DNA from 2 places in the Streptomyces sp. NPDC059989 genome. Region 1 is predicted to be linked to the other one. Evidence: predicted binding sites of a transcription regulator. Region 1 holds the regulator's gene; the other holds the start of a gene.
The links. Region 1 encodes HrcA, which represses chaperone genes, less so after heat shock. Its sites were predicted from a motif close to TTNGCACTCNGNNNNNCNGAGTGCNAA; they were not measured.

Region 1 (15,301 bases):
CGGGCGCTCGGCGGCGCCCGCCACGCGTTCGTAGACGAAAACAGGCCCCCGCGCGGAAGCGCGGGGGCCTGTTTCGTTATGAATCGGCCGCTCGCCGGCCCTTACGTACCAGGCGGAGGGCCCCTAGTCTGATCACTGCTCGATGGTTACTCGCCAGTTACATGCCCTTGAATGACAGCCCCTGCCGCGTGGTCCGGAGGACGTCCGTGAGCGACACACAGACCTTGATCGAGAACCGCCCGCCCACCGTGGCGGCCCTCTTCCTTGAGCGCGTCGCCGCCACGCCGCATGCGGAGGCGTACCGGTTCCCCGTTCCGGCGGCCGGCGGCCAGGGCCCCGACGACTGGAAGTCGCTGAGCTGGGGCCAGGCGGCCGAGCGGGTCTTCGCCATCGCCGCCGGGCTGATCGACCTCGGCCTCGGGTCCGAGGAGCGGGTCGCGCTCGCCTCCAACACCCGGGTCGAGTGGATCCTCGCCGACCTCGGCGTGATGTGCGCCGGCGGCGCGGTCACCACCATCTACCCCAGCACCAACGCGGACGAGTCGGCGTTCATCCTCGCGGACTCCGAGAGCCGGGTGCTCATCGCCGAGGACGCGAAGCAGCTGGCGAAGGCGCGCGAGCGCCGCGCCGACCTGCCGAACCTCGCCCACGTCGTGGTCCTGGCGGTCGCCGACGCGGTCGCCGTCGACGGCGACCCCGAGGGCTGGGTGCTCTCGCTCGCCGATCTGGAGGCGCGCGGCAAGGAGTACCTCGCCAAGCACCCCGAGGCGGTCAAGGAGCGGGTCGGGGCCATCACCGCCGACCAGCTGGCCACCCTCATCTACACCTCCGGTACGACCGGCCGCCCCAAGGGCGTCCGGCTGCCGCACGACAACTGGTCGTACATGGCCAAGGCCATGGCCGCCACCGGCCTGATCGGCAAGGACGACGTCCAGTACCTGTGGCTGCCGCTGGCCCACGTCTTCGGCAAGGTGCTGACCTCCGGGCAGATCGAGGTCGGGCACGTGACCGCCGTCGACGGCCGGATCGACAAGATCATCGAGAACCTGCCGATCGTCCAGCCGACGTACATGGCGGCCGTTCCGCGCATCTTCGAGAAGGTCTACAACGGCGTGGCCGCCAAGGCCCGCGCCGGCGGCGGCGCCAAGTACAAGATCTTCCAGTGGTCGGTGGGCGTGGCCCGCGAGTACGCCAAGGTCACCCAGGACAACTTCCGCCGCACCGGCCAGGCGACCGCGCCCTTCGGCCTCGCCACCAAGCACAAGATCGCCGACGCGCTCGTCTACTCCAAGCTCCGCGAGGCCTTCGGCGGGAAGCTGCGCGCCGCCGTCTCCGGCGCCTCCGCCCTGGCCCCCGAGATCGGCTACTTCTTCTCCGGCGCGGGCATCCACATCCTGGAGGGCTACGGCCTGACCGAGTCCAGCGCCGCCTCCTTCGTCAACCCGGGCGAGGCCTACCGCACCGGCACGGTCGGCAAGCCGCTCCCCGGCACCGAGGTCCGCATCGCCGACGACGGCGAGGTCCTGCTCCGCGGCCCCGGCATCATGCAGGGCTACCACCAGCAGCCGGAGAAGACCGCCGAGGTCCTGGAGTCCGACGGCTGGCTGCACACCGGTGACATCGGCGAGCTGTCGGCCGACGGCTACCTGCGCATCACCGACCGCAAGAAGGACCTGATCAAGACCTCGGGCGGCAAGTACGTCGCCCCGGCCGAGGTCGAGGGCCAGTTCAAGGCCATCTGCCCGTACGTGTCGACCATCGTCGTGCACGGCGCCGACCGGAACTTCTGCTCGGCCCTGATCGCGCTCGACGAGCCCTCGATCATGGGCTGGGCGGCCGAGAACGGCCTGGAGGGGAAGACGTACGGGGAGGTCCTGGCCGCGCCGGAGACGGCGCGCCTGATCGAGACGTACGTACAGACCCTGAACGAGGGCCTCCAGCGCTGGCAGACGGTCAAGAAGTTCCGGATCCTGCCGCGGGACCTGGACGTCGAGCACGGGGACCTCACGCCCAGCCTGAAGCTGAAGCGGCCGGTCGTCGAGCGTGAGTTCAAGCACCTGATCGAGGAGATGTACGAGGGCTCCCGCGAAGCGTGACGCCTGCCGCGGGCTCGGCGGGGCGGGGCGGTGGACCGCCCCGCAACCCCGGCTCTGCCGGGCGGCCCCGGGCCCGGGCGGGGGTCCTGCTGAGCGGCCACTGCGGGCCGCCGTCCTGGGGCTCCGCCCCAGACCCCGCGCCTCAAACGCCGGCGGGGCTGGAATTCGGCCGGGGTGGATTCGGGGCCGGGTGGTCGGCGGGTGCGGGATGATGGGGGTATGCCTTCCGCACTGCCCGACGGTGAACCCATGCCCGAAGACGGCTCGCTGCCGTCGCACGCCCTGGTGGGTGCCGGGGACCGGCCGCTCGGGTTCTACCTGCACGTCCCGTACTGCGCCACGCGCTGCGGGTACTGCGACTTCAACACCTACACGGCCACCGAGCTGCGGGGTACCGGCGGTGTGCTCGCCTCCCGGGAGAACTACGCCGACACCCTGATCGACGAGGTCAGGCTGGCGCGCAAGGTGCTCGGGGACGACCCACGAGAGGTCCGGACCGTGTTCGTCGGCGGCGGTACGCCCACGCTGCTGCCCGCAGGGGACCTCGTACGGATGCTCGCGGCGATCCGCGACGAGTTCGGTCTGGCGCCCGATGCCGAGATCACCACCGAGGCCAATCCGGAGTCGGTGAACCCGGAGTACCTGGCCGAGCTGCGAGCCGGCGGCTTCAACCGGATCTCCTTCGGCATGCAGAGCGCCAAGCAGCACGTCCTGAAGGTGCTCGACCGCACGCACACGCCGGGGCGGCCCGAGGCGTGCGTCGCCGAGGCGCGGGCGGCCGGCTTCGAGCACGTGAACCTGGACCTGATCTACGGCACGCCCGGGGAGTCGGACGACGACTGGCGGGCCTCGCTGGACGCCGCGCTCGGGGCCGGGCCGGACCACATCAGCGCCTACGCGCTGATCGTGGAGGAGGGCACGCAGCTCGCCCGCCGGATCCGCCGGGGCGAGGTCCCGATGACGGACGACGACGTGCACGCCGACCGCTACCTGATCGCCGACTCGGTCATGGCCGAGGCCGGGTACCACTGGTACGAGGTCTCGAACTGGGCCACCACGGAGGCCGGGCGCTGCCTGCACAACGAGCTGTACTGGCGCGGCGCCGACTGGTGGGGCGCCGGTCCCGGCGCCCACTCGCACGTGGGCGGGGTCAGGTGGTGGAACGTCAAGCACCCGGGTGCCTACGCGGCGGCGCTGGCCGAGGGCCGCTCCCCGGGCGCCGGCCGGGAGCTGCTGTCGGAGGAGGACCGCCGGGTGGAGCGGATCCTGCTGGAGCTGCGCCTGGTCGACGGTGTCCCGCTGTCGCTGCTCGCCCCGGCGGGGCTCGCGGCCTCCCGCCGCGCCCTGGCGGACGGCCTGCTGGAGCCCGCCCCGTACGGGGCCGGGCGGGCCGTGCTGACCCTGAAGGGGCGGCTGCTGGCCGACGCGGTGGTCCGGGACCTGGTGGACTGACGGACGCACCGCGCGGCGACGGGACGGCGGATCAGCCCGGGTAGTTCTCCCGCCACGGCTGGTAGTACGGGTTGTCCTGGCACTCGTTCATGATCTCGGTCTTGGTCGTCTTGTCGACCGGGCAGACCGCGACGATGAAGGAGCGCTCGATGCCGCCGGGGAAGGCGACCTCGACCTGCGAGGCCCACTTGTGGGTGTCGCCGATGGTCTGGTTCACGTCCACCCCGCCGGGGGCGTCGATGTAGTAGTTCCAGCCGCTCTTCCACCACGTCTTGTACAGGTCGTGGTCGTAGGTCGTGGAGACGTACGGGGAGGGCTGGTTGACCAGCACGTACTGCTCGATGTCGTACTGGCCGTCCACCGTCGCCTTGGGGTGGAAGCCCTCCGCGAACACCACCGACGGCGGGCGGCTGTCCGCGCGGTAGAGCTGCTTGCAGTTGGTGCGCCAGGACGGGGCCGGGGTGATGCGGGACACGTCGGCCCGCTGGTCCGCGGCGGCGAAGAGGCGGTCGTCCACGCGCGGGCAGGAGTTCGCGGGGGCGGCGTGCGGGGCCGCCGGGGCGGTCGGGACCGCGTAGGCGGAGGTGGACGGCAGGAGGGCGGCGGCAAGGGCGGCAGCGACGACGAACCGGCGCCGGAGGGCAAAGGTGATCATGACCAGCACCCTTGCCCCGCGTGGCCCGGCGTACGCGCACTGTCACCTGAACGTGAGCGTGTGCCGGACCGGGATTGACGCCCGCACCTCTCAGGGGGCCGTCACGAAGTCGATCAGCTCCTCGACGCGGCCCAGCAGGGTCGGCTCCAGATCGCGGTACGAGGTCACCCGCGACAGGATGTGCTGCCAGGCGGCCCCGGTGTTCTCCGGCCAGCCCAGCGCCCGGCAGATGCCCGTCTTCCAGTCCTGGCCGCGCGGGACCACCGGCCACGCGGCGATGCCCAGCGCGGACGGTTTCACCGCCTGCCAGACGTCCACGTAGGGGTGGCCCACGACCAGGACGTCCGGGGAGGTCACCGAGGCCGCGATACGGGACTCCTTCGAGCCCGGCACCAGGTGGTCCACCAGGACCCCCAGCCGGGCGTCCGGGGCCGGGCCGAACTCCGCCACGACGGCCGGGAGGTCGTCGATGCCCTCCAGGTACTCCACCACCACGCCCTCGATCCGCAGGTCGTCGCCCCAGACCCGCTCCACCAGCTCGGCGTCGTGCCGCCCCTCGACGTAGATCCGGCCCGCCCGCGCCACCCGCGCCCGGGCCCCGGGGACGGCGACCGACCCGGAGGCGGTGCGGGCCGGGGCCGCCGGGGCCCGGGACGGGCGGACCAGGGTCACGACCGCCCCGTCCAGCAGGAACCCGCGCGGCTCCATCGGGAACACCCGCCGCTTGCCGAAACGGTCCTCCAGGGTCACCGTGCCCGCCTCGCAGGCCACCACCGCGCCGCAGAAGTCCGTACCGGCCACCTCGACCACCAGATCGGGCTCGGCCGCCACCTCCGGCACGGCCTTGGGGCGCTTCCACTGCGGGGTCAGGTCGGGGGAGTACTCGCGCATCCGGCCGACACTAGGAGAGCCGCGGCCGTCACGCCTCCGACACGCCGAAACGGGCCGCCAGTGTGGCGCGTTGCGCACGCACGAAGCCCGCGTCGACCACCGCTCCGTGACCCGGCACGTACAGCGCGTCCTCCCCGCCCAGCGACAGCAGCCGGTCCAGGGCGGCCGGCCACTGCCGCGGCACGGCGTCCGAGCCCGCCTGCGGCTCACCCGACTCCTCCACCAGGTCCCCGCAGAACACCGCCTCGCGCTCGCCCGGCACGAAGACGGCCAGGTCGTGCCCGGTGTGCCCCGGCCCCACGTTCGCCAACAGCACCTGCACCCCGCCCAGGTCCAGCGTCCACTCGCCCGACACCAGGTGCTTCGGCGGCACCAGCAGGTCCACCGCTTCGGCCGCCTCCGCCTCCGCCAGGCCGTGGCGCACCGCGTCCCCGCGCAGCTCCTCGCGGCCCGTCGACAGCAGGGCGTCCAGCCCGACCGCTCCGTAGAACTCCGCCCCCGAGAAGGCGGCCCCGCCCAGGACGTGATCGAAATGGCCGTGCGTGAATGCGATATGGGTCACGTGCCGACCCGTCAGCCGCTCCGCCTCGGCCCGCACCGCGGCGCCCTCCCGCAGGCAGGACCCGGGGTCGATCACGAGCGCCGAATCGTCGCCCACCACCAGCCCCACGGTGCAATCCCACACCGGAAGCCGCCTCCGGCCGGTCCGTCCGGTCAGCCGTTCCCAGCCCGCCTCTTCCCAACGCACGTCCATGCCGCGACGCTACCCTGGCGGGCCTCCCTTGCCAGGGTCTTACTACCCGGCCGTACACTGAGCGGGGGATCTCTGGCACTCGAACGATCAGAGTGCCAGTCGACAAGCAACGAACGCCAACGAACGCCAACGAACACGGCAACGGACCAGAGCTGGAGGTGTGCGCGATGCTCAGCGAACGCAGACTCGAAGTGCTGCGCGCCATCGTCCAGGACTACGTCGGGACGGAGGAGCCGGTCGGCTCCAAGGCGCTCACCGAGCGGCACCGCCTCGGCGTCTCGCCTGCCACCGTGCGCAACGACATGGCCGTGCTGGAGGAAGAGGGCTACATCGCCCAGCCCCACACCAGCGCCGGCCGGATCCCCACCGACAAGGGCTACCGCCTCTTCGTCGACAAGCTGGCGGGGGTCAAACCGCTGTCGTCGCCCGAGCGCCGGGCCATCCAGAACTTCCTCGACGGCGCCGTCGACCTCGACGACGTCGTCGGCCGCACGGTGCGGCTGCTCGCGCAGCTCACCCGGCAGGTCGCGGTCGTCCAGTACCCCTCGCTGACGCGCTCCACCGTGCGCCACGTCGAGCTGCTGTCGCTGGCCCCGGCCCGGCTGATGCTCGTCCTGATCACGGACACCGGCCGCGTCGAGCAGCGGCTGATCGACTGCCAGGCGCCCTTCGGCGAGACCTCGCTCGCGGATCTGCGGGCCCGGCTCAACAGCCGGGTCGTCGGCCGCCGTTTCACCGATGTCCCCCCGCTCGTCCAGGACCTCCCCGAATCCTTCGAGGCCGAGGACCGCGGCACCGTCTCCACCGTGCTCGCGACGCTCCTCGAAACCCTGGTCGAGGAAGCCGAAGAGCGGCTGATGATCGGCGGCACCGCCAATCTCACGCGCTTCGGACACGATTTTCCCCTGACGATCAGGCCGGTGCTCGAGGCGCTGGAGGAGCAGGTCGTGCTCCTCAAGCTGCTGGGCGAGGCCAACGAGTCGGGAATGGCCGTACGGATCGGGCATGAGAATGCCTACGAAGGACTGAACTCCACGTCCGTCGTCTCGGTCGGTTACGGTTCGGGCGGCGAAACAGTCGCCAAGCTCGGCGTGGTCGGACCGACCCGCATGGACTACCCCGGAACGATGGGAGCGGTACGCGCAGTGGCACGTTACGTCGGACAGATCCTGGCGGAGTCGTAAGTGGCCACGGACTATTACGCCGTTCTCGGCGTGCGCCGCGACGCATCGCAGGACGAGATCAAGAAGGCCTTCCGGCGGCTCGCGCGCGAGCTGCACCCGGACGTGAACCCCGATCCCAAGACGCAAGAGCGTTTCAAGGAGATCAACGCCGCCTACGAGGTCCTCTCGGACCCGCAGAAGAAGCAGGTCTACGACCTCGGCGGCGACCCGCTGTCCTCCTCGGGCGGCGGCGGAGCCGGCGGCTTCGGGGCGGGCGGCTTCGGCAACTTCTCCGACATCATGGACGCCTTCTTCGGCCAGGCCTCGCAGCGCGGCCCGCGCTCGCGGACCCGGCGCGGCCAGGACGCCATGATCCGCCTGGACCTGGAGCTGGACGAGGCGGCCTTCGGGACCACCAAGGACATCCAGGTCGACACGGCCGTCGTCTGCACCACCTGCTCCGGCGAGGGCGCCGCACCCGGCACCTCCGCGCAGACCTGTGACATGTGCCGCGGCCGCGGTGAGGTCTCGCAGGTCACCCGGTCCTTCCTGGGCCAGGTCATGACCTCGCGCCCCTGCCCGCAGTGCCAGGGCTTCGGCACCGTGGTCCCGACCCCGTGCCCCGAGTGCGCGGGCGACGGCCGGGTCCGCTCCCGCCGCAGCCTCACGGTCAAGATCCCGGCCGGCGTGGAGAACGGCACCCGGATCCAGCTCGCGGGCGAGGGCGAGGTCGGCCCCGGCGGCGGCCCCGCCGGCGACCTGTACGTGGAGATCCACGAGCTGCCCCACCCGACCTTCCAGCGGCGCGGGGACGACCTGCACTGCACGGTGACCATCCCCATGACGGCCGCGGCCCTGGGCACCAAGTGCCCGCTGGAGACGCTGGACGGCATGGAGGAGATCGACATCCGGCCCGGCACCGGGTCGGGGCAGTCGATCCCGCTGCACGGGCGCGGCGTCACGCACCTGCGCGGCGGCGGGCGCGGCGACCTGATCGTCCACGTCGAGGTCACCACCCCGGGCAAGCTGGACGCCCAGCAGGAGGAACTGCTGCGCCAGCTGGCGAAGCTGCGCGGCGAGGAGCGGCCGATGGGCCAGTTCGCGCCCGGGCAGCAGGGTCTGTTCAGCCGGCTGAAGGACGCGTTCAACGGCCGCTGACCGGCCCGTGATCCGATGCGCCGAGCCCGGCCGGGGGATGCCCCCGGCCGGGCTCGGCGCATCCGTTCCGGCCACGCCTGGAAGCGGACTATGCCAGGCGAATGCCGTGATTCGGTCCGATGAGCGGGACATGGCACGATGCAGTCCATGTCCACCGCACCGAACGGTCTCTCCCCCTACCCGATCGTGCAGGCTCCCATGGCGGGCGGCGCCTCCTGTCCGCCCCTCGTCGCGGCCGTGTGCGAAGCGGGCGGACTGGGCTTCCTGGCCGGCGGTTACAAGACCGCCGACGGCATGTACCAGGAGATCAAGCAGGTGCGCGCGCTCACCCGGCGCGCCTTCGGCGTGAACCTCTTCATGCCGCAGACCGGTTACGTGGACCCGGCCGCGGTGGAGGCGTACCGCGGGCAGCTGGCCGGCGAGGCCTGCTGGTACGACGTCTCCCTCGCCGACGAGGACATCATCGGCACCAGCGACGACGGCTACGACGCCAAACTGGCCATCCTCCGGGAGGACCCGGTCCCGATCGTCTCGTTCACCTTCGGCTGTCCCACGCCCGGGGCCCTCGCCGCCCTGCGCAAGGCCCGTACGTACACCGTCGTCACCGTGACCTCCGTCGAGGAGGCCCGCGCCGCGCAGGAGGCGGGCGCCGACGCCGTCTGCGTCCAGGGCGTGGAGGCCGGCGGCCACCAGGGCACCCACCGGGACGACCCGCAGGCCGACGGCACGGCGGCCGTGGGCCTGCTCGCGCTGGTGGCCCAGGTACGGGAGGCCGTGGCGCTCCCGATCATCGCCGCGGGCGGCCTGATGCGGGGCTCGCAGATCGCCGCGCTGCTGGCGGCGGGCGCGGAGGCGGCCCAGCTCGGGACCGCCTTCCTGGCCTGCCCCGAGTCGGGCGCCGACCCGGTGCACAAGAAGGCGCTGACGGACCCGCTGTTCGTACGGACCGAGCTGACCCGGGCCTTCTCCGGACGGCCCGCGCGGGGGCTGGTGAACCGCTTCATGCGGGAGCACGGCCCCTACGCGCCGGCCGCCTACCCGCAGGTCCACCACCTGACCTCGGGGCTGCGCAAGGCGGCCGCCGCGGCCGGGGACCCGCAGGGCATGGCCCTGTGGGCGGGCCAGGGGCACCGGCTGGCGCGGACGCTGCCGGCGGGGGAGCTGGTGGAGGTGCTGGCGGCGGAACTGGCCGAGGCACAGTGCACGTTGAAGGCAAGGCAGATGAGGAGTGCGTCATGACGGCCCCGGTGTTCGTGGTCGAAGAGGTCCCGGCGGGACCGGAGTTCGTCCTGGACGGCCCGGAGGGCCGGCACGCGGTGTCCGTGAAGCGGCTCAACCCCGGTGAGGACGTGGTCCTCACCGACGGGCGGGGCCGCTGGGCGGAGGGCGTGGTCAAGGCCGCCGAGGGCAAGGACCGGCTGGTGGTCATGGACCTGCACGCCGTCGAGGAGGAGCCGGAGCCCGCGGTCCGCATCACCGTGGTCCAGGCGCTTCCCAAGGGCGACCGCGGCGAGTTGGCCGTCGAGACCATGACCGAGACGGGCGTGGACGCGATCGTGCCGTGGCAGGCCTCGCGCTGCATCACGCAGTGGCGCGGCGACCGCGGGGCCAGGTCCCTGGCCAAGTGGCGGGCCACGGCCCGGGAGGCGGGCAAGCAGTCCCGCCGGGTCCGCTTCCCGGAGGTGGCCGAGGCCATGTCCACGAAGCAGGTGGCGGCGCTGCTGGCCGGCGCCGACCTGGCGATGGTCCTCCACGAGGACCGCGACACCCCCTCCGAGGCGCTGGCCACGGCCGAACTGCCCACCTCGGGCTCCGTCGTGCTGGTGGTCGGCCCCGAGGGCGGGGTCTCCCCGGAGGAGCTGGCCGTCTTCGCCGGGGCGGGAGCCCACCCCTACCGGCTGGGCCGCTCCGTGCTGCGGACCTCCACCGCGGGCACCGCCGCGACCGCCGTCCTGCTGGCCCGCACCGGCCGCTGGTCCTGACCGGGCGGGCGCGGCCGCCCGCCGTCGCTCTGGATACGATGCCCCGACCGATCACGATCACCGTCACCGTCACGAGAGGCGAAGCAATGGCCGGGGAACCGCAGGCCGACTGCCTGTTCTGCAAGATCGTCGCGGGGAACATCCCGGCGACGGTGGTCCGGGAGACCGAGACGACCGTAGCCTTCCGGGACATCAACCCGCAGGCGCCCACGCACGTGCTCGTCATCCCGAAGGTGCACTACACGGACGCCGCCAGCCTGGCCGCGGCCGAGCCGGGCATCGCCGCCGACATACTGCGTGAGGCCGCACAGGTCGCCGCCGACGAGAAGATCGACGACCACGGCTACCGGGTCGTCTTCAACACCGGCTCCGGCGCGGGCCAGACCGTCTTCCACGCCCACGCGCACGTCCTCGGCGGCCGCGGCCTCCAGTGGCCCCCCGGATAGTCCGTTGTCCGTACGCGAATTCGTGGTGCTGGGCACCGCCAGCCAGGTGCCCACGCGCCACCGCAACCACAACGGCTACCTGCTGCGCTGGGACGGCGAGGGCATCCTCTTCGACCCGGGCGAGGGCACCCAGCGGCAGATGCTCCGCGCCGGGGTGGCCGCGCACGACATCAACCGGATCTGCGTCACCCACTTCCACGGTGACCACAGCCTCGGCCTCGCCGGGGTGATCCAGCGGATCAACCTCGACCGGGTTCCGCACCCCGTCACGGCGCACTACCCGGCCTCCGGGCAGAAGTTCTTCGACCGGCTCCGGTACGCCACGGCCTACCGGGAGACCGTGGTCATCGAGGAGGAGCCGGTGGCCGAGGACGGGCCGCTGGCCCGGGGGGGCTCGTACGTCCTGGAGGCCCGCCGGCTCTCGCACCCGGTGGAGGCCTTCGGCTACCGGCTCACCGAGCCCGACGGGCGCCGGATACTGCCCGAACTGCTCGCGCGGCACGGGATCAAGGGGCCGGACGTCGGCCGGATCCAGCGCGACGGCGAACTGAACGGGGTGACCCTCGAAGAGGTCAGCGAGCCGAAGCCGGGGCAGCGGTTCGCGTTCGTCATGGACACCCGGCTCTGCGACGGCGTGCACGCGCTGGCGGAGGGCGTCGACATGCTCGTGATCGAGTCGACCTTCCTCGACGAGGACGAGCAACTGGCCGCCGACCACGGGCACCTCACCGCCGGGCAGGCGGCGCGGGTGGCGCGGGACGCGGGCGTACGGCACCTGGTGCTGACGCACTTCTCGCAGCGGTACACCGACCCGGGCGAGTTCGAACGGCAGGCGCGGGGGGCGGGGTTCGAGGGGGAGGTGACGGTGGCGGCGGATTTGGTGCGGGTGCCGTTGCCGAAGCGGGGCTAGCGGGGGTTTCGGGGCGCTGCCCCGCACCCCGCGCCTCAATCGCCGGCGGGGCTGGGTTTGGCTCCGGCCGGTCCCCTGGCGGGGGGGCTCGGCGGTGTCCCTGGCGGGGCTTCGCGGGGGCCGGGGCCGGGGACGGGGTGGGGTGTCGGCCGGGACTGCATGATTTATGGCGCCCCATGGGGATTGAGCGGTACGGGCTGCGGTTGCGCCACAAATCACGTTTTACGTCCCGGCCAACACCCCACCCCGTCCCCGACCCCGGCCAGGCACATTCAGACCCGCCCGGGCAAAATCCAGCGCCGCCGGGCACATTCAGCCCCTCCGGCGTTTGAGGAGCGGGGGTCCCCCCGGACGGAGTCTGGGGGAGGGTCTGGGGCGGAGCCCCAGGTCTGTGAGCCGCACCTGAGCGGCGGCGCCGGGCACAGTCCAGCCCCGCCGGCGCTTGAGGCGCGGGGGGCTGGGGGCGGAGCCCACAGGATCGGGGAGGGGCGGGGTGGGGCAGGCTCCGCGCAGCGGTCGTCAGACGCGTTCGCGGCGGCGGGACGGTGTGGTCAGGAGGAGGACGCGGCGGGGCGGACGGCGGCGGAGCGGGATCTCGGTCACCGGGAGTTCGGCGGCACCGACGCGGGGGATCGCCCCCGACGGCGCGCCCGCGCCGGCGGCGAGGACGGCCGCCGGGGCGCCACCGCGGCGGCGGACGGAGCCCGCGGTCAGCGGGCGGCCACCGGCGTGCAGCGCGACCGCGGTCATGGGCCCCGCCACGGCCAGCAGCAGCCCGCCCAGGACCAGCCCCATTCCGGAGAAGCCCGCGGCCTCGGCGAGCACGCTGCCGGTGACCGGCCCGCAGGCCACGCCCAGGGAGGACGCCGAGCCGGCCAGCACCGCCCAGCGGCCCCGCGGGTCGAGGGCCGCGGCGAGCCCGATGGCGTACGAGAGGACCACCGGGTAGAGGGCGTTCCACAGGATCTCGCCCGCCGCGAAGCCGGCGAGGCCGTGCGCCGAGGACGAGAGCGCCACGCAGCAGGCGATCAGCGCCGTGCCCGCGCCGATCGGGACGGCCCGGCCCAGGCGGGCGCCGAGCGCGGAGGCGGCCGTGACGCCGAGCAGGCCCGCGCCGAGCGCCGCGGCGAAGACGATCCCGAGGGTGACCTCCGAGAGGCCCGCCTGCTGGGTGCCGATCCGCCCGCTGACCCCCCACAGGGCGTTCTGGGCCAGGGACCACAGCATCAGGCCGCCCGCCAGGACCACCCCGGCGCGCGGGTACGGCAGCCGGCCCGCCGCAAGCCCGGTGACGGCGCCGGCGTCGGGCCCGCCGAGGCGGGCCGTGGCCGGCCAGGCCGCCGCCGCGACCAGGGCGATCGCCGCGAACGGCAGCCCGTGCCCGCCCCCGAGCCGGGGCAGCGTCAGGTACAGCGCGCCCGCCGTGGCCGAGACCGACAACAGCCCGAGGGCGGAGGTGCGGTGCGGGTCGCGCTGCCCGGCGATCCCGGAGGCGGCCACGGCCGTCGCGGTGCCGGAGCCGAAGCCGCCGACCACCGCGCCCGCGATGACCAGCGGCAGCAGCGAGGTCGCGGCGGCCGTGCCGTAGCCGACGACGGCGAGCAGCAGCCCGATCCGGGCCGGCGGGCGCGGCCCGTGGCGGGATATGCGGGAGGCGAGGGTGAAACCGGCCGCGGCGGAGCCGAGCAGCAGGACCGAGCCGATCAGGCCGGCCTGCGCGGGGCTCAGCGGGAGATGGGCGTCCAGCCGCCCGACGACGGTCGGCAGCAGGTACGGGGCGACGTAGCCGGCCGTGAAGAGGGCCACCAGGGGCCAGGCGGCGGGCGGCGCGGAAGGCGGCGCGGAGGCGCGGTCGAGCACGGATGTTCCAGGTGGTGCGTGGTGGCGCCGCGGAGATCGCGGGGCCCATGTCTATCAAGCGGGCGTAGGGGTGGAAAAGGGCATTCCGGAGGTGATCTGCGACACACTGGGTTTTGACCCTCGCCGAGGCGGGCAGGGCTGGCAGCTTTCCACCGGGAACCGCTTTGCAGAAACGACCCTTCAAGAGCAACGGGGAGTACACCGTGACCAGTCGGGACAGCATCGACAGCCGCTCCGCAGCAGTGGACCCGCTCGGTCCGCTGCGGGATCCCCACGAACCGGGCTGCGACGTCTTCCTGACCGGGACGGTCTTCCTCGACATCATCTTCACCGGCCTCGACTCCGCACCCGTGCGCGGTACGGAGTCCTGGGCGCGCGGCATGGGCTCCAGCCCCGGCGGCGTCGCCAACATGGCCACCGCCCTGGCCCGCCTCGGCCTGCGCACCTCGCTGGCGGCGGCCTTCGGGGACGACCACTACGGCGAGTACTGCTGGGACGCCCTGGAGCAGGGCGAGGGCATCGACCTGTCCATGTCGCGGACCGTCCCCGGCTGGCACAGCCCCGTCACCGTCTCCATGGCCTACGAGGGCGAGCGCACGATGGTCTCGCACGGCCACGAGGCCCCTCCGCCGGCGGGCCCCGGGCCCTTCCCGCAGTGCCCGCCGCGCGCCCGGGCGGCCGTGGCCGCGCTCGGGCCGGACCGGGGCGAGGAGTGGATCGGCGAGGCCGCCCGGCGCGGCTCGCGGGTCTTCGCGGACGTCGGGTGGGACGAGAGCGGCCGGTGGGACCTGGGGGCCCTGGCCGACCTGGAGCACTGCGAGGCCTTCCTGCCGAACGCCGGCGAGGCCATGCGGTACACCCGGACCGACTGCCCGCGCGCGGCGGCCCGGGCGCTGGCCGAGAAGGTGCCGATCGCGGTGGTGACGATGGGCGCGGAGGGCTCGTACGCGGTGGACGGGCACACCGGCGAGACGGCCCACGTCCAGGGGATCGCGGTGGACGAGCTGGACCCGACGGGGGCCGGGGACGTCTACGTGGCGGGCTTCGTCACCGGCACCCTGGCGGGCTGGCCGCTGGCGGACCGGCTGGCCTTCGCCGGGCTGACGGCGGCCCTGTCGGTCCAGGAGTTCGGCGGCTCCCTGTCGGCCCCGGGCTGGCCGGAGGTGGCCCACTGGTGGCGGACCGCCCCCGAGGCCCTGCGCGGCCGGTACGGCTTCCTGGACGACCTGGTCCCGCGGGGCCCGGCCCCGGCGGCGCGCCGCAGGGCGGTGCCGACGATCGGATTCCGCCACTCCGCGTAGCCCTGCGCACCGGCGGCGAAGCCGGGCGTAAAACCCCTCGGGGAAGCCCCGGCGGGGACGTAGGCTTGGTTATCCGGAGGTCGTCGATCGGCGCGGCCCCTCAGCGGGAGGTATGTGCAGGCCACAGTGCCGGCCCATGACTCAGACACCCACAGCCCACATTCCAGTGCCGGGGCAGGCGCGAGCCCACTTCACCGTTCCGGCCAGGCACCCGATGGTGACGGTGCTCGGCTCCGGTGACGCCCTGTTGCGCGTGATCGAGAAGGCCTTCCCGAAGGCCGACATCCATGTTCGGGGCAATCAGGTGAGCGCGATCGGCGATGCGGCGGAAGTCGCACTGATCCAGCGCCTGTTCGACGAGATGATGCTGGTGCTCCGCACCGGGCAGCCGATGACGGAGGACGCAGTGGAACGCTCGATCGCCATGCTCAAGGCGAGCGGCAACGGGACCGGGCCCGAGGAAACGCCCGCCGAGGTGCTCACCCAGAACATCCTCTCCAGCCGCGGCCGCACCATCCGACCCAAGACCCTCAACCAGAAGCGGTACGTCGACGCGATCGACAAGAACACGATCGTCTTCGGCATCGGCCCCGCCGGTACCGGCAAGACCTACCTGGCCATGGCCAAGGCGGT
Region 2 (15,301 bases), on a different contig from region 1:
GCTGGATCGCCGCGCCGATACCGCCGGCCGCCAGCTCGCGGAAGCCGAAGGCGCCGCCCACGATGTCGGCGACGACCCGCGGGAACTCCGACGCGTTCAGCAGCACGACCGCCGCGCCCAGCAGCAGGTAGACCACCGCCATCACCGGGACGAGGACGGTGGTCACCGACGCGATCCGCTTGACGCCGCCGAAGACCGCCAGGCCGAGGAGGGCCGCGAGCAGCACGCCCAGCGCCGGCCCGAACCATGCCGTGTCCGTCTCCGGCAGCGAGCCCGTCGCCACCGCCGTGATGGTGTTGGCCTGCACGGCGTTGAAGACGAAGCCGAAGGTGACGGTGATCGTCACGGCGAAGAGCACACCGAGCCAGCGTTTTCCGAGCGCGCGCTGCATGTAGTACGCCGGACCGCCCCGGTACGCGCCGGTCGAGTTCCGCACCTTGTACAGCTGGGCGAGCGCCGACTCCACGAAGGCGGAGGCCGCGCCGACGAGCGCCATCATCCACATCCAGAAGACGGCGCCCGCGCCGCCCAGGGTGATGGCGGTGGCCACGCCGGCGATGTTGCCGGTGCCGACCCGCGCGGCGGCGGAGATGGTGAAGGCGCCGAAGGACGAGACCTGCTTGCGGCCGTCCGCGCGCGGCGGGGTCTTCTCCTTCACCACCCGGAACATCTCGGGCAGGAGGCGCAGCTGCACACCCCGGGACCGGACCGTGAAGTACAGGCCGGCGCCGACCACCAGCGGAATCAGCAGGTAGGTCCAGAGGTGATCGTTCACGTCGACGATCAGCGAGTCCAGGGTGTCCAGGGCGTCCATGAACCGAAGTCTTCCGGGGGCGGAAGGCCCCCGGACAGGGACCTTGGTCCGCTTGCACCGGGCCCGAAGACCCCGGATTCAGGCCCGGTACACCTGCAGCCGGGACACCTCGTACGACATCTCCGTCAGCTCGGGACCCGGCGCGGGGTGGTACCTCCCGGCGCACACCGACAGGTTGACGATGAGGTACGCGCGCCAGCCGCGCCCCACCCCCCGGCCGTCGGAGAAGACGCGGATCCCGTTGACCCACCAGATGACCGACCTGCGGCCGAACTCGGTCTTCAGGTCGACCCACGCGCCGGGCCGGACCCCCGAGTCACGGTGGTAGCGCTGCGCCTCACGGACGTGGTTCGACAGCTCCAGCAGATCCGGGTTGTCGGGGTGGTACTCGAAGACGTCGATCTCCTGGCCGCCGTCCCGCCAGGTCCAGATCGCGGGCCACGCCCCGAGCGCCTCGGGCAGCTTCACCCGGGCCTCCAGCACATCGCCGGTGCGCACCATGAAGCCCTCGTCGCTGCCCTCGGTGGTGAGCAGTCCGGTGTCCCAGTCGCCGTCGGGGCGCAGCGTCGCGCGGAAGACGCCGCCGCGGCTGTAGGCGGGGTCGGCGACGAGGTGGTCCAGCTTGTTGTCACCCGGGTTGACCGGGCCGCCGTCGGGATAGGCCCACGAGCGGCCGGCGATCCACTGGGTGGGAGAGGTGAAGTCGGCGGTGAAGACGGGGGCCCGGCGCGGCGCGAACAGCCGGCCCAGCGTGTCGATGACCATGCCGTTCCTCTGCCCGCGCCGGGCCCGCCCACACGCGAGTTCTCGCTGAGAGTAATCCTACGAACACTCTCAGCGCGCGGTGCCGGTCGTCCGCGCCGCCTCGATGAAGGCCCGGATCAGCTCCGGAGACTTCACCCCGCGCTCGCGCTCCACCCCGCTGGACACGTCCACGCCCCAGGCCCCGGTGACCTTGACGGCCTCCCGCACGTTCGCCGGGGTCAGCCCGCCGGCCAGCAGCCACCGCCCCTCGGGCGCGGCGAAGTCCGCCGATCCCCAGTTCCACGGCTTGCCGGAGCCGGGGTCGGGCGCGTCGATCAGCAGCAGGTCCTCGCCGTACTCCCCGCAGCGCTTCACGTGTTCGGCGGTCGCCCGCAGCAGCGTCCGGCCCTCGGCGCGCAGCGCCGCGAAGTCCTCGGGGCCCTCCTCGCCGTGCAGCTGCACGCCCCGTACGCCGCTCTCCCCGGCGAACCGGCGCACCTCCTCGACCGGCTGCCCGCGGAACACCCCGACGGTGAGCACCCCGTCCGGCACCAGCCCGGCCAGGGCCCGAGCGGTGGCGGCGTCGACGGTACGCGGGCTGCCGGGCGCGAAGACGAACCCGACGGCATCGGCGCCGGCCGCCACGGCCACCTCGACGTCCTGCGCGGTCTTGAGCCCGCAGATCTTGATGAACACGTCAGTCATACCCGAAGTCAACCACCCACCGCGTCAACGGTGAGGGGCCCATCCATCCGATGGGATGCCGCCGACCGCCGCAACGTATTATGTCGTTTACGACATAATACGCTGCGGCACATGGACGATCTGCACGTGATCGAGCTGGAGCCTGAAGTGCGAGCCTGGCTGGAGCTGCTGCCGGGCAAGCAGCTCGTGTGCGAAAGGGAGCACGGCCCAGCCCACACGACGTACGGCCGCAGCGAGGAAGGGGACGCATCATGAACCACACCCGCTGGAAGCTGGCCCGGGAGAAGAAGGCCGCGGGAGAACAGGTCGAATCGGCCGAGGTCGCGGCCGAGCGGGCGGAGATCCGGCTGGCGATGGCGTTCGCCAAGGCCGTGTACGACCGGCGCAAGGACCTGGGGCTGTCTCAGGCCGAGCTGGCCGAGCGCGCCGGACTGACGCAGGCGAAGATCTCCCGGGTGGAGGGAGCCGATGCCGTACCCACTCTGCCCCTGCTGCGCCGCCTCGCGCATGCTCTGGACGCGTCCCTGAACATCGCCTTGGGCGAGGACCACGAAGAGGTCGGCTTCGTCGCGCGCTCCGCCGCCTGAAACGCCCGAGGGCGGCACCCCCCGCAGGATCGCGGGGGGTGCCGCCCTCGTTCGAGAACAGCCGATCAGCCAGGGGCCGATCAGAAGTCCATGTCACCGCCCGGCATGCCGCCCGGGGCGCCGGCGCCGGCCTTCTCGGGCTTGTCGGCGATGACGGCCTCGGTCGTCAGGAACAGCGCGGCGATCGACGCGGCGTTCTGCAGCGCGGAGCGCGTGACCTTCGCCGGGTCGATGATGCCCTCGGCGATCATGTCGACGTACTCGCCGGTCGCGGCGTTCAGGCCCCAACCGATCTGCAGGTTGCGCACCTTCTCGACGACGACGCCACCCTCGAGACCACCGTTGACGGCGATCTGCTTGAGCGGGGCCTCCAGGGCCAGACGCACGGCGTTGGCGCCGGTCGCCTCGTCACCCGTGAGCTCGAGCTTCTCGAAGACCGCGGAGGCCTGCAGCAGGGCCACGCCGCCACCGGCGACGATGCCCTCCTCGACGGCCGCCTTCGCGTTGCGAACGGCGTCCTCGATGCGGTGCTTGCGCTCCTTGAGCTCGACCTCGGTCGCGGCGCCGGCCTTGATGACGGCCACGCCGCCGGCCAGCTTCGCGAGGCGCTCCTGGAGCTTCTCGCGGTCGTAGTCCGAGTCGGAGTTCTCGATCTCGGCGCGGATCTGGTTCACGCGACCGGCGACCTGGTCGCTGTCACCGGCACCGTCGACGATGGTGGTCTCGTCCTTGGTGATGACGACCTTGCGGGCGCGGCCCAGCAGGTCGAGACCGGCGTTCTCCAGCTTGAGGCCGACCTCCTCGGAGATGACCGTGCCACCGGTGAGGATGGCGATGTCGCCGAGCATGGCCTTGCGGCGGTCGCCGAAGCCCGGGGCCTTGACGGCGACGGACTTGAAGGTGCCGCGGATCTTGTTGACGACCAGGGTCGACAGGGCCTCGCCCTCGACGTCCTCGGCGATGATCAGCAGCGGCTTGCCGGACTGCATGACCTTCTCCAGGAGCGGCAGCAGGTCCTTGACCGAGCCGATCTTGGAGTTGACGATCAGGATGTACGGGTCGTCGAGGGACGACTCCATGCGCTCCATGTCGGTGGCGAAGTACGCCGAGATGTAGCCCTTGTCGAAGCGCATGCCCTCGGTGAGCTCGAGCTCCAGACCGAAGGTCTGGGACTCCTCGACGGTGATGACGCCTTCCTTGCCGACCTTGTCCATGGCCTCGGCGATGAGCTCGCCGATCTGGGTGTCGGCGGCGGAGATGGAGGCCGTGGAAGCGATCTGCTCCTTGGTCTCGACATCCTTCGCCTGCTCCAGCAGGGCGCCGGAGACGGCCTCGACGGCCTTCTCGATGCCGCGCTTGAGGGCCATCGGGTTGGCGCCGGCGGCCACGTTGCGCAGGCCCTCGCGGACGAGCGCCTGGGCGAGCACGGTGGCGGTGGTCGTACCGTCGCCCGCGACGTCGTCCGTCTTCTTGGCGACTTCCTTGACCAGCTCGGCGCCGATCTTCTCGTACGGGTCCTCGAGCTCGATCTCCTTGGCGATGGAGACACCATCGTTGGTGATCGTGGGGGCGCCCCACTTCTTCTCAAGGACGACGTTGCGACCCTTGGGGCCAAGGGTGACCTTGACGGCGTCGGCGAGCTGGTTCATGCCTCGCTCGAGACCGCGACGGGCCTCCTCGTCGAACGCAATGATCTTGGCCATCTGAAGTGGTCCTCCCGGACAGCGGTGGATTGCTCCCAGGACCGCGCCCGCGCCCGCGACGGACGGCCTGCGTGCCCGGCGGTTCCTTCCCGCCGGACCCTGCGGGCCTCACCGACCCGGTCCTCGTTCAGTAGCACTCTCACCAGGAGAGTGCTAACGCCAATGATTAGCACTCGACCCCCGCGAGTGCAAGCGGCTTGGGTGAACACCCCCGTGAACACACCGGCGACGCGCGAGGGGCCCACATCCCGTGTCCAGGATGTGGGCCCCTCGTACGTACGCGTCGGCGGTCGATCGCGCCAGGACTAGCCGATGGCGAGCTTGACCATGTCCGCCTGCGGACCCTTCTGGCCCTGCGAGATCTCGAACTCGACCCGCTGACCCTCTTCAAGGGTGCGGTACCCGTCCATCTGGATGGCGCTGTAGTGGACGAACACATCCGCACCACCGTCGACCGCGATGAAGCCGTAGCCCTTCTCCGCGTTGAACCACTTGACGGTGCCCTGAGCCATGCCTAACTCCCCTATTACTGGCCCTTGCGCAGGAACGCACTTCGCGGTCCCGGGTCAGAACTTGCGTCGGAACGCGTCGACCGAGGCTGAATGTATCTGCGCCGATGCTGTCTGCAACAGGTCAATCCGACGAGAAATCTGGACACCTAGATACATTGAAATAGAGTGAAAATTTGGCATAGTCCAGGGCAACTCGGGCCCGGCATATCGCGCCAAAGCCTCATACCGCACTTGCACATTGACTCGATGTCGACCCTCACGCGGCCCGTTCATATGCGGCGGGCAAGAACAGCGGAGGGGACTTCCCCAACTCTACCGCGCCCAATCAAGCAGAATTGCCCCCTCCGCTTTTAGCGGAGGGGGCAATTACGGTTTTGTGCGCCGCACCCGGAAGGTGATCAGCAGCCGCCCGCGACGGCCGGGATGATCGAAACGCCGGCGCCGTCCGGCGTCGCCGCCTCGAGACCGCCTTCAAAGCGCACGTCGTCGTCGTTGACGTACACGTTGACGAAGCGGCGCAGCTTGCCCTGGTCGTCCAGGACGCGCGCGGCGATGCCGGGGTGGCTCTTCTCCAGCGACTCGATGACCTCGGCCAGGGTCGCGCCCTCGGCGGGAACCTCGGCCTGGCCGCCGGTGTAGGTGCGCAGGATGGTGGGGATGCGGACGTTGACGCTCATGGCGCTACTGCCTTTCCGGGTGTCAGGGGTTGGTCAGGCCAGGCCGGCGGCGCGGAACGCGTCCAGGCTCGGGCGGATCGTGGCGGTCTGGCCGCTGTCCGCGGCCACCGCCTCCAGGGTCTTCAGGCCGTCGCCGGTGTTCAGGACGACGGTGGTCAGCGTCGGGTCGAGCTGCCCGTTCTCGATGAGCTTCTTCGTGACGCCGACGGTCACGCCGCCCGCGGTCTCGGCGAAGATGCCCTCGGCCTGCGCGAGGATCTTGATGGCCTCGACGACCTGCTCGTCGGTGACGTCCTCGACGTAGCCGCCGGTGCGGCGCGCGATGTCCAGGACGTACGGGCCGTCCGCCGGGTTGCCGATGGCGAGGGACTTGGCGATGGTGTTCGGCTTCTGCGGGCGGACCACGTCGTGGCCGGCCTTGAAGGCGGTGGACACCGGGGAGCAGCCCTCGGCCTGGGCGCCGAAGATCTTGTAGGGCTTGTCCTCGACGAGGCCGAGCTTGATCAGCTCCTGCAGACCCTTGTCGATCTTCGTCAGCTGGGAGCCGGACGCGATCGGGATGACGATCTGGTCGGGCAGCTGCCAGCCGAGCTGCTCGCAGATCTCGTAGGCCAGGGTCTTGGAGCCCTCGCCGTAGTACGGGCGCAGGTTGACGTTGACGAAGCCCCAGCCCTCGCCCAGCGGGTCGCCGATGAGCTCCGAGCAGAAGCGGTTGACGTCGTCGTAGTTGCCTTCGATGCCGACGAGGTCGCCACCGTAGACACCGGCCATGACGACCTTGCCCTGCTCCAGGTCGTGCGGGATGAACACGCAGGAGCGGAAACCGGCGCGGGCGGCCGCGGCGCCGACGGCGCCGGCCAGGTTGCCGGTGGAGGAGCAGGACAGGGTGGTGAAGCCGAAGGCGCGGGCGGCCTCGACGGCGATGGCCACGACGCGGTCCTTGAAGGAGTGCGTCGGGTTGCCGGAGTCGTCCTTGACGTAGAGCTTGCCGGTGACCCCGAGCTCCTTGGCCAGGTTCTCCGCGTCCACGAGCTTGGTGAAGCCGGGGTTCAGGCTCGGCTTGGAGGCCACGTCCGCGGGGACGGGCAGCAGCGGCGCGTAGCGCCAGATGTTGTTGGGGCCGGCCTCGATCGCGGCGCGCAGCGCCTCGGGGTCTCCGAGGGGGAGGTCGTAGGCGACTTCCAGCGGTCCGAAACATTCGGCGCACGCGAAGATGGGGCCGAGCTCGAAGCGGGTACCGCACTCGCGACAGGAAAGGCCGGTGGCAGGTCCGAGATCAACAGAGGTGGCGACAGTCTGTGCAGCCATGATGGCGAGGCCCTTTCTCCTCATCTTCCCCATGGCGCACTTCGCCATGAGACGGAATTGGCACCTTCCCTAGCCGGGGACCTCGCTGACGTCGCTGACGTGCGATCGCGAGAACCGACTGGAGGGTTGCCGGGGCTTCAACGGGCCGTGTCCCTCTGCCCCTCTGGATGAGCGGTATGGCACCGGCACACGCGCTCTATGGCGCGCCGGTGCGTTTGTTCGCGAGGACCCCCGGCATGCGGTGGTCCTTCGCGTTGTTCAAGACTGTAACCGAAGGGCCGGGCGGTTGAGACAGCCGTCCGAACCGCGAGATGGATCACTTTTCGGTCAAACCGACCGCGCGGCAGGCCAACCAAGGTGCAAGGAGTCCGAGAGTGCTGGAAGAGGTGGAGCGCTGGCTGGCCGACCGCTCCTGGGCCGCCGCCGACCGACCGCTCGACCAGCTGCTGGACCGGAAACGGGCGGCTGGGACCACGGTCAGCGTGGTGCTGCCCGCGCTCGACGAGGAGGCGACCGTCGGCGGGATCGTCGAGGTCATCCGGCGCGAGCTGATGGAGGGACTGCCGGTCCCCCTGGTGGACGAGCTGATAGTCATCGACTCCGGTTCGGCCGACCGGACGGCGGAGGTGGCGGCGAAGGCCGGCGCCCGCGTGGTGCACCGCGACGAGATCCTGCCGCGCATCCCGGCGCTGCCCGGCAAGGGCGAGGTGCTGTGGCGCTCCCTGCTGGCGGCCACCGGGGAGATCGTCTGCTTCGTCGACGCCGACCTGCGGGACTTCTCGTCCTCCTTCGTCTCCGGGATCGTGGGGCCGCTGCTGACCGACCCGGAGGTGCAGTTCGTCAAGGCGATGTACGACCGCCCGCTGGGCGACGCCCCCGGCCAGGGCGGCCGGGTGACGGAGCTGGTGGCGCGCCCCCTCCTCAACCTCCATTGGCCGCAGCTCGCCGGTTTCGTCCAGCCGCTGGGCGGCGAGTACGCCGTACGCCGCTCCCTGCTGGAGCGGCTGCCGTTCCCCGTCGGGTACGGCGTGGAGCTGGGCCTGCTGGTCGACGCGCTGCACACGGTCGGGCTGGACGCGCTGGCCCAGGTGGACGTGGGCGTACGGGTCCACCGCCATCAGGACGGGCAGGCGCTGGGCCGGATGGCCGCGGCGATCTACCGGACCGCCCAGGTGCGGCTCTCGCGCGGGCACCTCGTACGGCCGGAGCTGACGCAGTTCGAACGGGGGCCCGAGGGGTTCGTGCCGCGGACGTACCCGGTGGACACCGAGGAGCGGCCGCCGATGCTGGGGATCAAGGAGTACGCGCTGCGTCGCGTGGCGTGAGCTTTCGCATGGTTTGAGCGGGAGCGGGCCGGGCTAGGTTGGCCGCATGGCTTCTCAGGTACTCGTTGCAGCGAACCGCGGCCCGCTCTCGTACGCCCTCGCCGCCGACGGCACGCTCAGTGCCCGTCGCGGCGGGGGCGGTCTCGTCTCCGGACTCTCCGCCGCCCTCGCGGAACAGCCGGAGGCGCTGTGGATCTGCGCGGCCCTCTCGGACGCGGACCGGGAGGCGGTCCACCGGGGCGTCGCCGAGCCCGGTGTCCGGATGCTGGACATCGATCCCACGGTGTACGACGACGCGTACAACGGCATCGCGAACTCGGTGCTCTGGTTCACCCACCACCACCTGTACGACATCCCGCGCGAGCCGGTCTTCGACGCGGAGTTCCGGCGCCGGTGGGCCTCGTACGTGGCGTACAACCGGGCTTTCGCGCAGGCGCTGGCCGAGGAGGCGGCGGAGGGTGCCTGCGTCCTGGTGCAGGACTACCACCTGGCGCTGGTCCCGGGGCAGCTGCGGGAGCTGCGGCCGGACCTGCGGATCGGGCACTTCACGCACACGCCGTGGGCGTCGTACGAGTTCCTGCGGATGCTGCCGGACGACATCCGGTCGGAGCTGATGTGGGGGATGCTCGGGGCGGACGTGGTGGGCTTCCACACCTGGGCGTGGGCGCAGACCTTCATGGGCGCGGCTCAGCTGGACGACGAGCGGGGCATCGCCGAGCCGGCGATGCCGGCGGGGTCGGGCGGGGAGCGGTACGTCCGCAAGACCCCGTGGGGCCCGGTGCGGCACAAGAGGACGGACGTGGCCGTGTACCCGCTGGGCGTGGACGCGGACGAGCTGCGGGCGCTGGCGCACCGGCCGGAGGTGGACGACAAGCTGGCGGGCCTGCGGGCGGAGGTCGGCGGCCTGAAGACGATCGTCCGCGTGGACCGCACGGAGCTGTCGAAGAACATCCTGCGGGGCCTGCTGGCGTACCGGGAGCTGCTGGGCACGCACCCCGAATGGCGCGGCCGGGTGGTGCACCTGGCGTCCGCGTACCCGTCGCGGCAGGACCTGGCGGTGTACCGGGCGTACACGGAGTCGGTGCGGGAGCTGGCGGCGGAGATCAACGCGGAGTTCGGCACGGCGGACTGGCAGCCGGTGCACGTGTCGGTGCAGGACGACTTCGCGCGCTCGCTGGCGGCGTACCGGATGGCGGACGTGGCGCTGGTGAACCCGGTGCGGGACGGGATGAACCTGGTGGCGAAGGAGATCCCGGTGGTGTCGGAGGCGGGGTGCGCGCTGGTGCTGTCGACGGGGGCGGGGGCGTACGGGGAGCTCCGCGAGGACGCGCTGACGGTGAACCCGTACGACGTGACGGCGACGGCGGAGGCGTTGCACGCGGCGCTGTCCATGCCGGCCGCCGAGCGGGCGGAACGCACGAAACGCCTGGCCGTGGCCGCCACCGCCCTTCCCCCGGCGGCCTGGTTCGCGGCCCAACTGGCCGACCTGCGCGCGTAGCCCGCGTGACGCGGGAGCGGGGCGGGGAGCCCGGCTCCGCCGGGACCTGGGGCTCCGCGCCCGGAAACGGCGGTCAGGCGCGGATGGCGGTGGCCAGGGCCGACAGGAAGGTCGCGATGGCGGCCGGGCCCGGGAGGACCAGGTCGGCGCGGGCGGCGAGTTCCGGGACTTCCGCCGAGCCGCTGCACAGCAAGAGGCCCGGGAGGCCGTCGGCCCGGCGTTTTTCGACCGCCGAGTACGCGGCGAGGTCGCCCAGGTCGTCACCCGCGTACAGGACCGCCTCCGCGTCCGTCTCCGCCAGGAATTCCGTCAGGGCGACGCCCTTGTCCATGCCCGGAGGGCGCAGTTCCAGGACCGCCCGGCCCGGTTCGACCATCAGGCCGTGCCGGGCGGCGAGCTCGGCCAGGGGTTCCCGCAGGGCGGCGAAGGCCGCCGCCGGGTCGGCCGCCCGGCGGGTGTGGACGGCCAGGGCCCGGCCCTTCTCCTCGATCCACGTGCCGCGCCAGGCCCCGATCGACTCCAGGAAGCCCGGGAGCTCGGCCCGTACCGCCGCGACTCCCGGATGCTCGGCCGGGGCGTGGACGATCCCGGTGACGGCGTCCCACCGCTCGGCGCCGTAGTGGCCGAGGACCACCAGGTGTTCCAGTCCGGGGACCCCGGCGAAGCCCCCGTAGCGGACGGCGACCCCCGCCGGCCGGCCGGTGATCACCGCCACCGACGCCACCTCGGGGGCGAGCGCGGAAAGGGCCGGGACGGCCCCGGGGTGGGCTCGGGCCTGGTCCGGGTCCGGGACGATCTCGGCGAGGGTGCCGTCGAAGTCCAGGGCGATCACGGATCGGCGGGGTGCGCGGAGCAGGGCTTCGAGTCCCTCGCGTCCGGCTGCGGTGACGGGCATCGGCAGGTCGCGGTCGTGCGGATGGCTCCCCATGTGAACGACCCTAACGGCCCCGTCCGAGGACGGCTACGGTGCCGGACGCGAGGGACTCGAAGCCGGTGGGCCCGCGGCTACCGCCTGGCGCGCTGGGCTTCGCGGATGCGCCGCAGCCGGTTCACCGTGCCCGGTGCGTGGGCGAGCGCGCGCGGGTCGTCCATCAGCACGTTGAGCAGCTGGTAGTAGCGGACCGGGGTCATCCCCAGCCCTTCCCGTATCGCCCGCTCCTTGGCCCCGGGCCCCGGCCAGGTGCGTGCCTCGTACGCGAGCACCGCGGCCTCCGTGGCCGTCAGCTGCCCCTCGTCCGTCATACCGCCAGATTAACGCCGCCCGCTGACAGCCCCCACGGGACCACCGCGGGACCACCGCAGGGCTACCGCGGCTCCGCCGCCCGCGCCGCCGTCGCGATGTCCTCCAGCACCTTCGCCGGCTGCCCGCCCGGCTGCACGCTCTTGCCGATGTTCTGCTTGACGTCCTCGCTGACGCCCGCCCAGGACTTCTTGCCCACCGGGTACAGCTTCGAGGTCGGCAGCGCGTCCAGGAAGGTCTTCAGCTGCGGCGCGGAGCCCGTCGTGCCGTTCGCCATCGCCCGGTAGCCGGACGTCGTCGCGGGCAGCAGGTCGTACGTGTTCGTGAAGGCGGTCACGTTCTTCGTCTCGTACAGGCGGTCCAGGAACTTCCCGGACTCCTTCCGGTGGCCGTTCTTGAAGGCCATCACCCAGTCCGCGACGCCCATCGCCGAGTGCTCGGTGCCGTCGGCGGTCGGCATGGTCACCATGCCGAACTTCACGCCCTTCCCGGCCGCCTGCTTGAGCAGCGTCGGGTGGCCGTTGAGCATGCCGACCTCGCCCCGGGTGAAGGCGTCGAAGGCGGCCTGCCGGTCGAGCTTCGCCGGCTCGACGGGCCCCGTCAGCCCCTGCCCGACCATCTTGTCGCGCAGGAACTCCAGCGTCTTGACGTTCTCGGCGGAGTCGATGGCGTACTCCTCCTCGTTGTCGGTGTAGCCGCCACCGCCCGAGAGCATCCACATCATCGTCTCGGCCTGCGCCTCCTCGCGGCCCAGCGGCAGCGCGAAGGGGGTCGGGACGCCGGCGCCCTTGAGCTTCTTGGCGGCCGCCTCCAGCTCCGCCCAGCTCTTGGGCTGCCAGCCGGTCTTGGAGTCCTTCGGGATGACCCCGGCGTCGGTCAGCAGCTTCTCGTTGTAGAAGAGCAGCCGGGTGCTGGCCACGAAGGGCAGCCCGTACTGGACGCGCTTGACCTTGCCCGCATCGGCGAGCGGCCCCAGGAAGTCGGCCTCGGTCTTGACGGAGAGCAGCTCGTCCGCCGTGTACAGCTTGCCCGCCTCCGCGTAGTCGGCGTAGGCGCCGATCTGCGCGATGTCGGGGGCCTTGCCGGCCTTGACCATCTGGGCGACCTTGGCGTCGACCTCCGACCAGGAGTAGACGCTGACCTCGACGTTCACGCCGGGGTTGTCCTTCTCGAAGCCGTCGGCGAGGGCCTTCCAGTACTTCTCCGAGGAGTTCTGCGGATTGTCCCCGTAGTCGGCCGCCACGACCCGCAGGGTCACCTCGTTGTCCCCGGTGAGTCCGCCGAGGGCTCCGCAGCCCGTCAGCGTCGCGGTCAGGCTCAGCGCGGCGCAGGACGCGGCCAGGCCCGGCAGGTAACGGCGCTCCACAGTTCTCGTTCCACCCCTTGTTGTACGTACGATCCACGTAAGGTCTACACCACTTTGGCGGCTGCTCCACATCCGGATCCCCAGCGGGGTCCCGGATTTGTATGGCCGCTCAACAATCCCTCTCAATGGACTAGACCTTTCCCCGCCGAGCACGCGAGACTGTCCCCTGTGAAACCCGTGAAACACGTCATCGCCCTCGATGTGGGCGGCACCGGGATGAAGGCCGCCCTGGTCGCCTCCGACGGCACCCTGCTCCACGAAGCGCGCCGCGCCACCGGCCGCGAGCGGGGCGCCGACGCCGTCGTCGAGACGATCCTGGACTTCGCCGCCGAGCTGCGCGACACCGGCCGTGAGCGCTTCGGGCGGGCCGCCTCGGCCGCCGGGGTCGCCGTGCCCGGCATCGTCGACGCCGAGAACGGGATCGCCGTCTACGCGGCGAACCTGGGCTGGCGCGACGTACCGATGCGCGAGCTGCTCAGCAAACGCCTCGGCGGGATCCCGGTGGCCCTCGGCCACGACGTGCGCACGGGCGGACTCGCCGAAGGCCGCATCGGCGCCGGCCGGGACGCCGACCGCTTCCTCTTCGTCCCGCTCGGCACCGGCATCGCCGGAGCCATCGGCATCGCCGGCCGGATCGAGGCCGGGGCCCACGGCTACGCGGGCGAGATCGGCCACATCGTGGTCCGCCCCGGCGGCCCCGCCTGCGGCTGCGGCCAGCGCGGCTGCCTGGAGACCCTCGCCTCCGCCTCCGCCGTCAGCCGGGCCTGGGCGGCCGCCTCCGGCGACCCCGACGCCGACGCCGCCGACTGCGCCAAGGCCGTAGCGTCCGGCGATCCCCGCGCCCGCGAGGTGTGGCTGGCCGCCGTCGGCGCGCTCGCCGACGGCCTCGTCACCGCGATCACCCTGCTGGACCCGCGCACGCTGATCATCGGTGGCGGCCTCGCCGAGGCGGGGGAAACCTTGTTCACACCACTACGGACGGCCGTGGAGGAGCGCGTGACGTTCCAGCGGCTCCCCCACATCGTTCCGGCGGCCCTCGGGGACACCGCCGGATGCCTGGGCGCAGGGCTGCTCGCCTGGGACCTACTCGCCACGGAGGTACCTGCCTGATGTCCGGAAGCGCGCACAGCACTGTTCTCTCCGGCGCCAGGGTGGTGCTGCCCACCGGAACCGTCGCGAACGGCCGGGTCATCGTCGACGGCGACCGGATCGCCGGCAGCGCCCGGGAGGGCGCGCAGGTCCTCGACCTGTCCGGGCACTGGGTCGTCCCCGGCTTCGTGGACATGCACAACCACGGCGGCGGCGGCGCCTCCTTCACCTCCGGCACCGCCGAGGAGGTCCTCAAGGGCGTACGGACCCACCGCGAGCACGGGACCACCACCCTCGTCGCCTCCACCGTCACCGGGGACCTGGACGAGCTGGCCCGGCGGGCCGCGCTGCTCGCCGAGCTGACGCAGCAGGGCGAGATCGCGGGCATCCACTTCGAGGGGCCGTTCATCAACGCCTGCCGCAAGGGCGCGCACAAGGAGGACCTGCTCCGCGACCCCGACCCGGCCGAGGTCCGCAAGCTCATCGACGCCGCCCACGGCGCCGCCCGCATGTTCACCCTCGCCACCGAGCTCCCGGGCGGCCTGGACTCCGTACGGCTGCTGGCCGAGCACGGGGTCATCGCCGCGATCGGCCACACGGACGCGACGTACGAGCAGACGCGCGCGGCCATCGACGCGGGCGCGACCGTGGCCACCCACCTCTTCAACGCGATGCCGGGCCTGGCCCACCGCGAGCCCGGCCCGATCGCGGCCCTGCTGGAGGACGAGCGGATCACCGTCGAGCTCATCAACGACGGGACCCACCTGCACCCGGCCGCCCTGGAGCTGGCCTTCCACCACGCGGGCGCGCACCGCGTGGCGCTGATCACCGACGCGATGGACGCGGCCGGCTTCGGCGACGGGACCTACCACCTCGGCCCGCTGGAGGTCGAGGTCAAGGAGGGCGTGGCCCGGCTCGTGGAGGGCGGCTCCATCGCCGGCTCGACGCTGACCCTGGACACCGCCTTCAAGCGGTCGGTGACGGTCGACAAGCTGCCGGTGGAGTCCGTGGTCCAGGCGATCTCCGCCAACCCGGCCAAGCTGATCGGCCTGTACGACGAGATCGGCTCCCTGGAGCCCGGCAAGTACGCGGACCTCGTCCTCCTGGACGCCGAGTTCGACCTCAAGGGCGTCATGCGGCGCGGCGAATGGATCGTCAGCCCCGGCGCGCGGTCCGGTTCCTGACGGCCAAGCGGCTGTACGGACGGGGGCGGTCGGCAGGGAGGACTGGGCCGACCGCCTTCTGTTTGGCATGATCCCGGCAGCAACAACCCCGGGGGTGCCCTTTCATGATCCTGACCGTGACGCTCAACACCGCGCTCGACGTCACCTACCGCGTACCGAGGCTGCTCCCGCACGCCTCGCACCGGGTCTCCGACGCCGCCGAGCGGCCCGGCGGCAAGGGGATCAACGTGGCCCGCGTGCTGGCCGCGCTCGGCCACGAGGTGACCGCGACCGGCTTCGCGGGCGGACCGGCCGGCGCCCTCGTACGGGAGCTGCTGGCGGAGCGGTCCCCGGGGGTCGTGGACGCCCTGGTGCCCTGCGCGGGCTCCACGCGGCGCACGCTGGCGGTGGTCGACGGGGCCTCCGGCGACACCACCCAGTTCAACGAGCCGGGCCCGCTGATCGCTCCCGCGGAGTGGTCGCGGTTCCTCACCCGGTACGAGGACCTGCTGGCCGGCGCGGCAGCGGTGGCCCTGTGCGGCAGCCTCCCGCCGGGCGTGCCGGTGGGCG

Region 2: the regulator HrcA is predicted to act here: its motif matches at 4,684-4,710, upstream of groL (chaperonin GroEL).

The regions. Positions count from the first base shown of each region.
Region 1 is NZ_JBHWUO010000020.1:98,828-114,128, reverse strand. Features, by position in the region: gene ACFWBN_RS19905 (AMP-dependent synthetase/ligase) at 207-2,096, shown strand; gene hemW (radical SAM family heme chaperone HemW) at 2,316-3,548, shown strand; gene ACFWBN_RS19895 (ADP-ribosyltransferase) at 3,580-4,203, opposite strand; gene ACFWBN_RS19890 (DUF3097 domain-containing protein) at 4,294-5,094, opposite strand; gene ACFWBN_RS19885 (MBL fold metallo-hydrolase) at 5,123-5,848, opposite strand; gene hrcA (heat-inducible transcriptional repressor HrcA) at 6,016-7,032, shown strand; gene dnaJ (molecular chaperone DnaJ) at 7,033-8,169, shown strand; gene ACFWBN_RS19870 (nitronate monooxygenase) at 8,317-9,408, shown strand; gene ACFWBN_RS19865 (16S rRNA (uracil(1498)-N(3))-methyltransferase) at 9,405-10,151, shown strand; gene ACFWBN_RS19860 (histidine triad nucleotide-binding protein) at 10,238-10,597, shown strand; gene ACFWBN_RS19855 (ribonuclease Z) at 10,602-11,507, shown strand; gene ACFWBN_RS19850 (MFS transporter) at 12,027-13,367, opposite strand; gene ACFWBN_RS19845 (carbohydrate kinase family protein) at 13,589-14,668, shown strand; gene ACFWBN_RS19840 (PhoH family protein) at 14,805-15,301, shown strand, end outside.
Region 2 is NZ_JBHWUO010000032.1:37,125-52,425, reverse strand. Features, by position in the region: gene ACFWBN_RS26320 (alanine/glycine:cation symporter family protein) at 1-814, opposite strand, end outside; gene ACFWBN_RS26315 (beta-glucanase) at 893-1,579, opposite strand; gene ACFWBN_RS26310 (phosphoribosylanthranilate isomerase) at 1,649-2,263, opposite strand; gene ACFWBN_RS26305 (hypothetical protein) at 2,375-2,518, shown strand; gene ACFWBN_RS26300 (helix-turn-helix domain-containing protein) at 2,515-2,850, shown strand; gene groL (chaperonin GroEL) at 2,931-4,553, opposite strand; gene ACFWBN_RS26290 (cold-shock protein) at 4,859-5,065, opposite strand; gene ACFWBN_RS26285 (MoaD/ThiS family protein) at 5,464-5,742, opposite strand; gene thrC (threonine synthase) at 5,776-7,074, opposite strand; SAM riboswitch class I at 7,068-7,224, opposite strand; gene ACFWBN_RS26275 (glucosyl-3-phosphoglycerate synthase) at 7,425-8,375, shown strand; gene ACFWBN_RS26270 (trehalose-6-phosphate synthase) at 8,422-9,873, shown strand; gene otsB (trehalose-phosphatase) at 9,947-10,801, opposite strand; gene ACFWBN_RS26260 (DUF3263 domain-containing protein) at 10,879-11,115, opposite strand; gene ACFWBN_RS26255 (extracellular solute-binding protein) at 11,178-12,479, opposite strand; gene ACFWBN_RS26250 (ROK family protein) at 12,657-13,589, shown strand; gene nagA (N-acetylglucosamine-6-phosphate deacetylase) at 13,589-14,752, shown strand; gene ACFWBN_RS26240 (1-phosphofructokinase family hexose kinase) at 14,857-15,301, shown strand, end outside.